Regions from separate parts of the Pseudoalteromonas sp. MEBiC 03607 genome, predicted to be linked through region 3. Evidence: predicted binding sites of a transcription regulator. Region 3 holds the regulator's gene; each other region holds the start of a gene.
What was found. Region 3 encodes sigma-54, which starts transcription at its own class of promoters, with help from an activator protein. Its sites were predicted from a motif close to GTTGGCACGNNNNTNGNNT; they were not measured.

Region 1 (3,149 bases), 2.1 Mb from region 3:
ATGTCTTTAAAAGTATTATTAAATTTTAAATTAAACTGGTTGTTTATTTGTGCCAGCTTATGGCTTTTTGCCCTGCCTATTCAGGCTAAATATGTTGTTGCTGTTGTGGGTAAAACCAAAAACGATAGCTTCTATCAGCAAGCCTTTAAAGGGTGTGAGCAATTTGCAAAACAGCATCTCGATTTTGAATGTATTTACGATGGCCCTAAAGACTTTCAAGATATTCGCACGCAAGTATTAGTGATCACCGACCTCGTTCGCAGAAACAACATTAGTGGTTTATTAATCGCTACAACAGACTCTAATTACCTCGTTGAACGCGCTTTAAAAAAGCTTAAAGACAATAATATTCCTGTAATTACCTTTGACTCTGATTTGCTCGAAGATGATCAGCAGTATCGTTTAGCCTATGTGGGTACTAATAATTTTGATTATGGTGTGGCTTTAGGGAACGAACTAAAAAAATTCACTGACAAAGAAGTTAACCAAGTCTGTATTCAATCTGGACATTCTACAACACCTAATTTAAACAAACGCATTGAAGGTGTTCGTTATGCGTTATCAGGGCAAAAAGATAAACGCTTAACTGGTGAAAATGGCTGGAGCGAGTTTGACCGCTGCCCTTTATATAGTTTAGGAAAACGTGAAGTATCACTGGGTCAGCTCGACAAACTACTTAATATTGAAAACCCACCACTATTTTTAGCTGTAGCAGGTTTTGCCCAATTTAATCCTAACTACGCAAAAGTGATTGCTAAACAGAAACAACGTATTGCCAGTAAAGAGGTGGTCATTGTTTCTGCCGATACAGAACAAATGCAATTAGAAGTATTAAAACAAGGATTATCATCGGCTAATATTGGTCAAAATCCATTTGAAATGGGACGCCTGTCTGCCGAATTGATGTATCAATACCTAACAAAAGGTGAGCGACCAGCCAAGTCTCACTATTACCTAGACTTTCATTATTGTCAGCAAAGTAATGCAGGTACATGCACAGTTAATCACTAAAACTTTGATCTCACTAAAGTGCAATTAAGTCGATAAGCGCTAGACTTACCACAGCTTGATTAATTGTAAGGATTTAGCCATGACACACCTAGTTAGTGATTTGATGACGCCAGACCCATTCGCCATTAGCGCGCAAAATACCCTGCATGACGCGCATAATCTAATGAAAGAGAAAAATGTCCGCCATATTCCAGTGATCAATGAGCACGGTGGTTTAGTTGGCATGTTAACGCAAAAAATCATGATTGCTCATGTAATGAATATCATGGCGAATTACAGCGCCAGCGCCCTTGAACGCAAAGAAAAGCAAACTAAAGTGGTTGATATTATGGCCACTGATTTTACCAGTATCTCACCAGAGCAGCCGCTACACGAAGTTGCTAAGTTTTTTGTTGAAAATCGTCATGGCTGCATGCCGGTGGTTGATAAAGATAACAACTTAGTGGGAATTCTAACCTCATCTGACTTTGTTCGTTTAGCGGCGGCATTACTTTCTTAAGTCGTAACTTTGTATCTGCACACTGAATTTTTTACAGAAGGTGTGCAGAGTTTTCATACTCATACCTCATCACAACCACTCCACCTCAAAACAAAATAAAATTAACCCTATAAATTCAACCAGTTAACAAAATTCCATTTTAGGCACAACGTTTGCTTCTACCTAATCAAGCGCGCTTTTAAACTAAAAGCGAAAGGAAATTTATAGATAATCTCGGAGGAGTAATGAGTAATTCATCATCAAAAATCGCAGAATTTACAGCACCCGGTGTTAAAGACCAAGCTGCAGCTGACACGATTGCAATTTTAGACCAGCGTATGGTCGCTTTAATCGATTTACACCTCACTTTAAAACACATTCACTGGAATGTTGTTGGTCCTAACTTCATTGGTGTACACGAAATGCTAGACCCACAAGTAAGCGCAGTGCAAGAGATGACTGATACGATTGCAGAGCGAATTGCAACCATGGGCGGCGTACCTGTTGGCACACCGCAATCAATTGTTGATCGTCGCACTTGGCAAGACTACTCAATTGGCAAAGGCTTAGTCACTGACCATCTAACAGCGCTTGATAAAGTGTATAACGGCGTTAATAAAGATCACCGTGCAGCTATCGAAAAGCTTGCTGAGTTAGACCCAGTTTCTGAAGATATGATCACCGGCCAACTGGCTGATCTAGAACAATTCCAATGGTTTGTTCGTGCGCATATCGAATCGTCTACTGGCGAATTGAAAGGCTAAAACCCCCTAGGTCTATCCGAAGACCCCTTGCCCAGCATTTGCTGGGCTTTTTTATGCTTTGCTACAGCCAACCTTTATGTTTAAAGAACAAATAAGGTGCAAAGCCAGACAGCAACATGATGCCAATCGCAAACGGGTAACCCCATGCCCATTGCAGCTCAGGCATGCTATTAAAATTCATCCCATAAATACTGGCAACGACGGTCGGAGGTAAAAACACCACAGAGGCAATTGAGAAGGTTTTAATAATTTGGTTTTGTTCGATATTAATAAAACCCTGAGTCGAGTCCATTAAGAAATTCACCTTATCAAACAAAAATGTACAGTGAGACATAAGGGTATCAATATCGAGTACAATTTCACGTAGTGACTCGCGGTCTTCAGTTGGTGCACCTAAATGACGCAGTAAAAACGAAATATTTCGGCGCGTATCCATCAAACATAAACGCACCTTACCGTTGTTATCTTCAAGGCGCGAGATCCGGCTGACGGCTTCTTCTAAATCTGAGTCGTCCTCTTCAAGTACATAGGCACTGAGTTTTTCTAACTGGTGATGCATATCTTCAAGCATATCAGCGTGGTTTTCGACTTTTTGGTCAAACAGAGTCACTAAAAGTTGCTTGGGATTATCACACGCCACTTGCCCTTTACGAGCGCGAAGTCGTAATAAACGAAAATCGGCTAATTCATCATCGCGGATTGTCAGCAAACAGTTGTCTTTTAACAAACAAGCCACTGTCACCGTATTAAAGCGCCCTTCATTTGGTGACATAAAAAGCGCATGCACATGTAGGCCTTCGTGGTCGATAAAACAACGGGAAGATGCCTCGATTTCTTCAACATCATCAGCACCGGGTAAGGTGATATTAAGGGTGCTTGCCAGCGCTTGTCGCTCT
Region 2 (3,149 bases), 1.7 Mb from region 3:
ATTCGAGGCCCGGCAATATTCCCGCTTTAATGCGCCATAATATTGCAAGTACTAAAGCACACGCGAGCACACCCACTTGTCTTATTGGTGTTGCCAATAATTGGGATGCGCTTTGCTTATCAAAGCTTAGCCAAAGTACTAAAGCCACACAGCTCCACAAAGGGAGCTGCCATTGCATCGTCTCTATCATGCGTTAAATGTTGACCAAATTGGCGCATGATCAGATGGTTTCTCGATACCACGTAATTCGTAATCGATACCTGACTCAACACAACGCTCAGCAAGCGCTGGGGTTGCTAAAATCACATCAATACGTAAACCGCGGTTGTCATCAAAACCTTTTGAGCGGTAATCAAACCACGAATATTGTTCGGTTTTTTCTGGGTATAGTTCACGGAAGGTATCTTTAAAGCCCCAGTTTAATAACGTGCTTAGCCATTCACGCTCTTCTGGTTGAAAAGAACATTTACCCGTTTTTAACCAGCGCTTACGGTTAGGCTCTCCAATACCAATGTCGAGATCGGTCGGTGAAATATTAATGTCGCCCATCACAATAACATCTTGCTCTGGCGTGTGATTATCTTCTAAGTGAGTCATTAGATCTTTATAGAATTGACGCTTATATGGGAACTTGGTTTCATGGGCAATATTATCGCCTTGCGGGAAGTAGCCATTCATCACAGTAAGATCGCGACCATTTTCTTGAGTCACTGTTACGCTGATCATACGACGCTGTGATTCATCTGTATCGGTTGCAAAACCTTTTACAACCGATTTAGGTTCCTGCTTACATAGCATTGCCACGCCGTAATGCGCTTTTTGACCATGGAAAAAAACGTGATAACCCATTTTTTGTACATCCTCAAGCGGGAAGGCTTCATCATGCACTTTGATTTCTTGTAAGCCAATGATATCTGGTTGATGTTTATCAATCACCGCTTGCAACTGGTGTAAACGGGCGCGCAGGCCGTTAATGTTAAATGAGATTACCTTCATGGATTACCTATCTGAATTTTTGTTTATTCGTTTAGCGCAATTCTACCATCAAAATAGGGCTTATTCATGAGCAAATTACGAAAATCAAATTGAATAAATGTTGATCAATTGCTGCTGATTTTAAAAACATTGTTAACTCAGTATTAATAATTAAATTAAATAAATAATTCAGTTGATCTACTTATTTTTGGTTATATAATGCGCACAAATCACCCGTTCATATTATGTACTATTTAAAGGTAAACCATGAAAAAACAATTAGTGATGCTTTCTCTTGCATGTATCTCATTTGGCTCATTAGCAAGCAACCCGCACTACTTTTCAGCTGATAACCGTATTGAATCAAAGTTATGTAGCTTAAGTGCGAACGAAGGGTTTACCGCTGCACGTAAAGAAGCAGCAAAGCATGGCATTTCAATGTCACGTTTTTCAAAGAGCATTTTATGTAACGGTACTGACATCCGTGAAATTGCTAAAAAAGCACAATCACAAGAAGCTGCAACAAAGGCAGCTGTTGAAGTGTTTGCTAAAAATGAGCAAAAAGAGACTCAACTTTGTATCACTGCACTTAAAAAAGGTTTAACACCTGTGCGTGAAAAAATTGGTAACTTAAATACTTTAAAATGTAATGGCGAAGCAGTAACAGATTTCGTTAAGCGTTACCAAAACGCAGCTATCTAATAGCAACATTATAGTTAGATTGAAAAAGCGCTCTTTAGAGCGCTTTTTTTATGAAAAAATTACAGTAAGTAATGAAAAGCTTGCTAAATCATAGGCTTAACCTTAACTTAACTAGGTTGTAAGTACTTGATTTTAGCCAATAAGGCATTTTGGCATTCAACTTGTAACAGTCGAAGTGAATCTAATCGACTACAAGGAAATGTCTTATGAAAAAGTTAACTTTAGCATCAACAATTTTAGCAGCATTAAGCCTATCAGCCTGTTCTGCGAGTAACTCTTTAGCAAAAATCGACAGCGATTTTGGCAGCCTAGATAATGACAACGACGGTTATATCTCTAAAGTAGAAGCTGACGACGATGCTATTTGGGAGCACTTTTCAAATATCGATACCAATATGGATGAGCAAATCAGCCGTACTGAATTTAATGCTTACATGCAGTTAAATACAGGCAAGGTGGCAACTGATAGTGAGGTATCTGAATCAGCATTTAAAGCTGAAATCGCTAAATTTGACCCAATCGAAAATGACTTTAAATCGTTAGATAACGATAAAAATGGCTATATTTCTATTGAAGAAGCGGATGACGACGACATTGCAAATCACTTTGGCTATATGGATAGCAACAAAGATAAACGTGTAAGCCGCAATGAGTTTATTAGTTACATTAATAAATATGGCAGTGAAGTTGCCGAAGACGACGCGTTAGAGATGCTTAACAAGAGCTAATTTTATAAAGCAGCTATTAAATACCCCAAAAGCCAGTGTTTTACGCTGGCTTTTTTATAATAATTTTTCCAACCTTGGTCGACTTCTGTCATAATAGAGCGTTAGTGAGTAAAAATGACCTTTAGTAGCAATGGCCGCAAAACGTATCAGTGATGAACAATTAGTCGAAATCATAGAAGCCGCGATTTTTGTTGCCGGGAAGCCTGTGTCTAAGCGTCATTTAAAAGAGACAGTATTAGCTGATTTAAGCGTATCTATGCCACGCATAAATAATGCAATTGACCAAATTCAAACGCATTATCAAACTCGAGGCATTAAGCTTGTTGCCGTTGGCAGCGGTTATCGGTTTCAAGCATGTGCAAGTTTAGCACCTTGGCTTGCAAACTTATGGCAAGAGCGAGCACCGAAATACTCAAGAGCACTATTAGAAACTTTATCCTTGATTGCCTATAGACAACCCATAACCCGTGGTGAGATTGAACAAGTACGGGGGGTTACAGTTGGCTCAGGGATAATTAAAACATTATTAGAAAGAGAGTGGATAAGAGTTGTTGGCCACAAAGAAGTGCCGGGGCGTCCTGCCTTGTACGCCACCACTGCTGCTTTCTTAGACTATTTTTCATTAGCTGGTTTAGATGAATTACCACCACTGCCTGAGCTTCAGGAAAGTAAAATCAACCAGTTATTGAGCGATCCTTCTGTGAGAGAACTATCTGAATGAGTAATTTAGAAACTGAAAAGTTA
Region 3 (3,149 bases):
TGATAATCAGCTTTTTATCTTTTTTACCTAAGATCTTTTCACGAATTGATTCAGCTAACTGATGAACACTCAGGTCGGTGGTATCAATCATAAAATCAGCGCGCGTGATCAGTACATCCAGTAATACTCTTTCTTGCTTAATTGCTAAATCGAGTGGCAGCGAGTCAATCGATAGAGGATGTAAGCGTCGCGTTTCAGAAAAGCGTTTGATCAGAGTTTGGTCATCACTGTCTAAATAGAACAGTGTTGGGTTTGCGAAACCTGGCAGGTATTCAAGAATATCATTAAACTCTTGCTGCTCTTTCGGTAAGTTACGCACATCTATGCTGACTGCTATTTTGTCATAGTTGTCTGAAACGCTACGAACAAGCGAAGGTAATAAGTTGACTGGGATATTATCAACACAGTAGTAACCCAAGTCTTCAAGTACACGTAAAGCGACCGATTTACCTGAGCCTGAGCGACCGCTGATGATAATTAATTCCATTTATGCCTCTGCTGATATGACCTGAAACAGTTCGTGGTCTGTTTTGGCGCTACGTAACTGTTTACAAAACTCTTTATCTTTTAGTCTATCAGCAATTGTCGATAAGGTCTTTAGGTGAAGTTGGCTGTCTCCATCTGGTACGATGAGTGCAACGAAAATATCCACAGGTCGGTTATCAATTGCGTCAAAATTGATTGGGGATTCACTCACTATGACAAATGCCTGTGGTTGCTCTGCACCACTCATGCGGCCATGTGGAATAGCAATGCCACGACCAATACCTGTGCTGCCTAATTTTTCTCTATTGAGTAAGGCATCAAGGACGTCTTGTTGAGATAAATGAGGAAGCTGCTGGTGAGCCAGCTCGCTGATATATTCAAGGATTCTTTTTTTGCTATTAAAAAGGACCGCAGCTTTGCTGCAGTCCTGGTTAGTAAGTGAACTAAGTTTCATAATTTAGTGTCGAGCTAATTTCTCTTTGTGTTTAATGACTTGACGATCTAGTTTATCGATTAGCGAGTCAATGGCTGCATACATATCTTGGTGTGCAGTTGAGGCAAAGAGCTCGCCTCCATTTACATGTAAAGTTGCTTCTGCTTTTTGGCTTAATTTTTCTACATCTAGAATGACATGTACATTATTAATGTGGTCAAAATGCCTTTCTAGTTTTGCAAACTTGCTGTTTACATAGTCTCTTAATGAATCAGTGATTTCTACATGACGACCAGTTAAATTTAGTTGCATAAGCATTTTCCTTCTATGTAAAACGTCTAAATCAAACTCTTACGCTGATTAGACGGAGGTATCGCTAGAGACTCTCGATATTTTGCAATTGTGCGTCTAGCTACTTTAATTCCTTGCTCAGCCAATATATCTGCAATTTTACTATCACTCAATGGTTTAGCTGAGTTTTCTGCAGCGATAAGCTTTTTGATCAAAGCGCGAATTGCTGTTGATGAACACTCACCACCGTTTTCTGTGCTGACATGGCTTGAGAAGAAATATTTCAACTCAAAAATCCCGCGAGGGGTGTGCATGTATTTTTGTGTTGTAACACGTGAAATTGTCGATTCATGCATTTCGACCATTTCTGCGACATCGTTCAGCACCATTGGTTTCATGGCTTCTGGGCCATGTTCAAAAAATGCTTGTTGTTGCTGTACGATACAGTTGGTTACTTTTAAAAGTGTATCGTTACGGCTCTCTAAGCTTTTAATAAACCATTTAGCTTCTTGTAAATGAGAGCGAATAAACTGGCTATCGCTGCTCGATTTTACTGAGCGTGACATAGCTGCATATTGGCTATTCACTCTAATTTTTGGCATACAATCTGGGTTTAGTTCAACGACCCAACGACCTTTAACTTTTTTAACCGATACATCGGGTATAACGTACTCAGACTCTTCGCGAACTATGCTGTCTGCTGGCTTAGGGTTTAAGCTGTGGATCAGCGTCATTACTTCTTTTAGTTCGCTTTCTTTAAGCTTAGTCTTTTTCATCAAAGTGCGATAGTCGCGACTTGCTAATAATTCAATATGCTCAGATAAAACCATTTTAGTTTCAGCTAAATACGGCGTACTGGCATCGAATTGGCGAAGCTGGATACATAAGCACTCTTGTAAGCTACGGGCACCAATCCCTACTGGATCAAACAACTGTATTCTCTTTAAGACCGCTTCGACTTCATCTAGTTCGATTTCTTCTTCATCATTATTTTGATTAAAACTTTCGACTATGTCTTCGCAGCTAACAGTTAAAATACCTGAGTCATCAATTGCCTCTACGATGGCGACAGCGATCGCTTCATCGGTTGGGCTAAATGGTGTGAGTTGTAATTGCCACATAAGGTATTCATGGAGGGTTTCAGTCGATGCACCTTGATAAATTGACTCATCTTCAGGCATTGGACCTGATGATGTTGATGGGGCAGCACTCATGTACTCATCCCATGTCACATCCATGGCTAAATCGTCACTAACGGTGTCTTTGTTAAGGGCATCGCTGCTTTCTTGTTCGTACTCACTCGGCGCTTCTTCGGCCGATGCACTTAGCTGAGTATCATCAGATTCAGCTTTTTGCTCGTTCTTACCAATGTTTTCATCGTTGTAATCTGCTTCTTCCACTTCAAGCAGAGGGTTACTATCAAGTGCTTCTTGAATTTCTTGCTGGAGATCCAATGTACTAAGCTGCAGCAAGCGAATTGCTTGTTGCAGTTGTGGAGTCATTGTAAGTTGCTGGCCCATGCGCAGCTGTAATGATTGCCTCATGTATCCCTAACAATCCTTTTATGTGTTATCGACACCTGTGCAGTCACAGGTAAATTTATATCGATTTATTGTCATTGTTATTTAGTTTAGCAGATGCGCTAGATGGTGGCTTATTGGTTATAGCCTGAATTGCTCACCTAGATACACATCGCGTACGGTTTGGTCAGCTAAAACATGCTCAGGTGTTCCTGATGCAATTAGCTCCCCATGAGAAACAATGTAGGCTTTTTCACAAACATCAAGGGTTTCTCTAACATTATGGTCAGTGATTAATACACCAATACCACGATTTTTTAAGTGTTCAATAATTTTCTTTATATCTAACACTGAAATAGGATCAACACCAGCAAAAGGCTCATCTAACAAGATAAATTTAGGGTTTGCGGCTAATGCCC
Region 4 (3,149 bases), 540 kb from region 3:
GTGCCACCATTGTAGTTCTTACGCCGTCACCATTTTTAGTTTTACCTGAGCTAAATACTGATGATGCGTACACATCAGCAAACTCAGCACGAGACTCTTTAAAGCCTGTGGTGTTAACGTTAGCAATATTGTTTGCTGTTACATCTAAGTCTTTTTGCGCGGCAGCAAGGCCGGTTAATGCAATATTGAAGCTCATAAGTCACCTCTAAAGTGTCAATCTGTAGCACTAGGCTAACTAGTTAATCTGTGTAATTAAGCGATTTCTGCAACATCAGTTAGCCTAACCGCGCCTTCTTTAGTATTAATAATAATGCCGCTAGATCCATTGATATTAACGCTTTCAATATTTTTGAAAGTCGCTAAAGGTAGACTGCTATAGTCACCATTTTGGAATCCTTCAGCTTTAACTTCGTATTCGCCTGGAGGCAAAAGCTCTCCATCGTCATTTTTACCATCCCACTCAAAACGAACTGCGCCAGCCGATTGAGCGCCCATGCTGATGGTACGTACAAGTTGACCTGACTCATCAGTAATGCGAAGCGTAAGATCTTCAACAGGCGTTTCTGCTATTGCCGAACCTTTAGCAACGTTACTACCATCAAAATCAATCGTATTTGATTCTAATAGTGCTTGTTTACCAACTAAGGTCGAAGCTTGTAATGCCGAGTTCGATGTCATTGACGCAGTAAGTGCATCAAATTTTGAGTTTAAATTCGAGATCCCTTCAGCCATGGTAAAGTTGGTCATCTGAGCAATCATTTGATCATTATCAGCCGGCTTGCTTGGGTCTTGAAACGACAACTGTTGTGTTAAAAGCGAGAAGAAGTCTTCTTGCGTTAAAGTGTCATCTTTCTCTTCTGGTTTGTTTTGATTGTCCTGCCAACGTAAATTATCTAAATACGTGGATGACGCACTGCTGATGTCGTTACTCATAACTTATCCTCGGTTACCGCTGCCCAAGCAACAGTGTTTTACTTAACATTTGCTTAGCTGCATCAGCAACTTGCACATTTGTTTGGTAAGAGCGAGAGGCAGAAATCATATTAGCCATTTCTTCTACGACATTAACGTTAGGTTTGTAGATATAACCGTTTTCATCCGCACTGGGGTGATTAGGGTTGTACTCTATTTGCAGAGGCTTATCGCTCTCAACAATACCCAACACTTTTACGCCAACAGAAGAGCCCTGAGGATTGCTTTGTGTTGCTGACGCTTTAGTCAACTCCGCAGCAAAAACAGGATGGCGCGCTCGGTATGTTTTGTCTTGACTAGAGCTAATCGTATTCGCATTCGAGATATTACTTGCTGTTGTATTAAGACGCACATTTTGCGCGCTCATACCAGTGCCTGAAATATCAAAAACATTATATAAACTCATGATTAAGCTCCTTGACTACCGAGGGCTTTTTTAAGGCCTTTAATTTTACTACTCATAAATTGCAGGCTTGCCTGATACTCTAATGAGTTCTGTACATACAAGTTTCGTTCCACTTGTATATCAACTGAGTTACCATCACCTGTATCTGCTTGATTTGGCGTACGAAACATTTCTGCGTTACCAACAAATCGACTGCCACCGGCAAGGTGTTTTGCGTCAGTTCGTACCATGTTATTGCCGCCTTGCTGGTTGCTTTTTGCCGCTTTTAGAGCCGCCGCAAAATCGATATCTTTTGCTTTGTAGCCCGGCGTATCAGCATTAGCGATGTTTGTCGCTAATAACTCAGCGCGTTGTGAACGGATCAACATTGCATGCGGGTGCACACCAAATGCTTTATCAAAACTGATAGCCATAACCATCTCCAAAAAATTGACTCTGCTAGTGCAGATGCAAAAGGCAAGCCAAAATTAACTAGATAGATAAAGCACGGTAAGCTTTTGAATAATAAATAATTTAGCAACCTAAGAGCTAGGTTGCTAAGAAGAGATTACTTTTTCTGGTAGATAATACCTGGGTTACAACGAACCATCTCGAAGCTATCACTTAAGCCAGCCATAGATTCAGATGCCCCTAAAAATAAATACCCTTTTGGATTAAGGGCCTGAGCAAATTGAGAGATAATCTTTGCTTTTACCTCTGGAGAGAAGTAGATCAGTACATTGCGGCAAAAAATGATATCAAACTTGCCCATTAAGGCGTAAGAATCTAATAAATTCAAATGCCTAAAGCTCACCATTTTTTTGATTGGATCAATCACCTGCGCCATGCCATTGCCGCTGTCTTTAAAAAACTTTTGCCGTCTTTCAATTGATAAACCACGGGCTAGTGCCAACGAGTCATATTCAGCATTTTTACACATATCAAGCATGGTATTAGATATATCAGTGCCGATAATCTGCGCGCCCATTTTAAGTACGCCAGGGTTTTTCGCCTGAAACTCAGCAACCGACATAGCAATTGAATACGGCTCTTGGCCTGATGAACTTGCCGCTGACCAGATTTTTAGTGGCCTACGCACATCTTTCAACTCAGGAAACAGCTTTGTTTTGAGCAATTCAAATGGGTATTGATCACGAAACCATAAGGTTTCATTCGTCGTCATCGCATCCACAACAGCAGCACGAAGCTGTCTTTCATGTGGACTGAGCGTTTTACTAACTAACTGCGATAAAGACTCAACATTAAAGCGCACCATTAATGGCGCAAGACGACTTTTCACTAGGTAAAGCTTATTGTCGCCTAACACAATGCCACACTGTTGCTCTAGAAAAGAGCGAAATTGATCGTATTCGCTTTGTTGTAAGTGCTTATTTTCCAAAGTAATACCACCTATAAATAATTAATCACAATGAACCCACTTTTTAACAGCCGTTGCTAATTCGTCAGGGTTAAATTTTGCAATAAAATCATCTGCACCTACTTTTTGGATCATTGCTTGGTTAAATACACCGCTTAAAGAAGTGTGTAAGATCACATGCAAAGGTGATAATTTTGGATCCGCTTTTATCTCTGCCGTAAGGGTATAACCATCCATTTCAGGCATTTCAACATCTGAAATTAATAACCCTACGCGTTCAGTAATATCGTTTTGGCAATCGAGTTTTGCAATCTCACGTAACCGTAATAAAGCCTCTTTACCATTTTTAGCGAGCTCAGTTTGCACACCTAATGGCTCAAGCGCTCGCTTAACTTGGTTTCGCGCAACAGCAGA

Region 1: a site for sigma-54 is predicted at 1,650-1,668, ahead of dps (DNA starvation/stationary phase protection protein Dps). Genes of this name have one in related genera too.
Region 2: a site for sigma-54 is predicted at 1,826-1,844, ahead of E5N72_RS12370 (EF-hand domain-containing protein). Genes of this name have one in related genera too.
Region 4: a site for sigma-54 is predicted at 1,826-1,844, ahead of flgB (flagellar basal body rod protein FlgB). Genes of this name have one in related genera too.

Annotation. Positions count from the first base shown of each region.
Region 1 is NZ_SRRY01000001.1:3,140,152-3,143,300, forward strand. Features, by position in the region: gene E5N72_RS14305 (substrate-binding domain-containing protein) at 1-1,011, shown strand; gene E5N72_RS14310 (CBS domain-containing protein) at 1,091-1,510, shown strand; gene dps (DNA starvation/stationary phase protection protein Dps) at 1,735-2,253, shown strand; gene corA (magnesium/cobalt transporter CorA) at 2,315-3,149, opposite strand, start outside.
Region 2 is NZ_SRRY01000001.1:2,696,277-2,699,425, reverse strand. Features, by position in the region: gene E5N72_RS12385 (energy-coupling factor ABC transporter permease) at 1-190, opposite strand, end outside; gene xthA (exodeoxyribonuclease III) at 187-996, opposite strand; gene E5N72_RS12375 (exonuclease III) at 1,243-1,677, shown strand; gene E5N72_RS12370 (EF-hand domain-containing protein) at 1,884-2,405, shown strand; gene scpB (SMC-Scp complex subunit ScpB) at 2,536-3,126, shown strand; gene rluB (23S rRNA pseudouridine(2605) synthase RluB) at 3,123-3,149, shown strand, end outside.
Region 3 is NZ_SRRY01000001.1:1,009,269-1,012,417, forward strand. Features, by position in the region: gene rapZ (RNase adapter RapZ) at 1-487, opposite strand, end outside; gene ptsN (PTS IIA-like nitrogen regulatory protein PtsN) at 488-940, opposite strand; gene hpf (ribosome hibernation promoting factor) at 944-1,231, opposite strand; gene E5N72_RS04605 (RNA polymerase factor sigma-54) at 1,258-2,754, opposite strand; gene lptB (LPS export ABC transporter ATP-binding protein) at 2,872-3,149, opposite strand, start outside.
Region 4 is NZ_SRRY01000001.1:1,546,593-1,549,741, reverse strand. Features, by position in the region: gene flgE (flagellar hook protein FlgE) at 1-196, opposite strand, end outside; gene E5N72_RS07090 (flagellar hook assembly protein FlgD) at 253-933, opposite strand; gene flgC (flagellar basal body rod protein FlgC) at 947-1,378, opposite strand; gene flgB (flagellar basal body rod protein FlgB) at 1,381-1,791, opposite strand; gene E5N72_RS07075 (protein-glutamate O-methyltransferase CheR) at 1,926-2,756, opposite strand; gene E5N72_RS07070 (chemotaxis protein) at 2,778-3,149, opposite strand, start outside.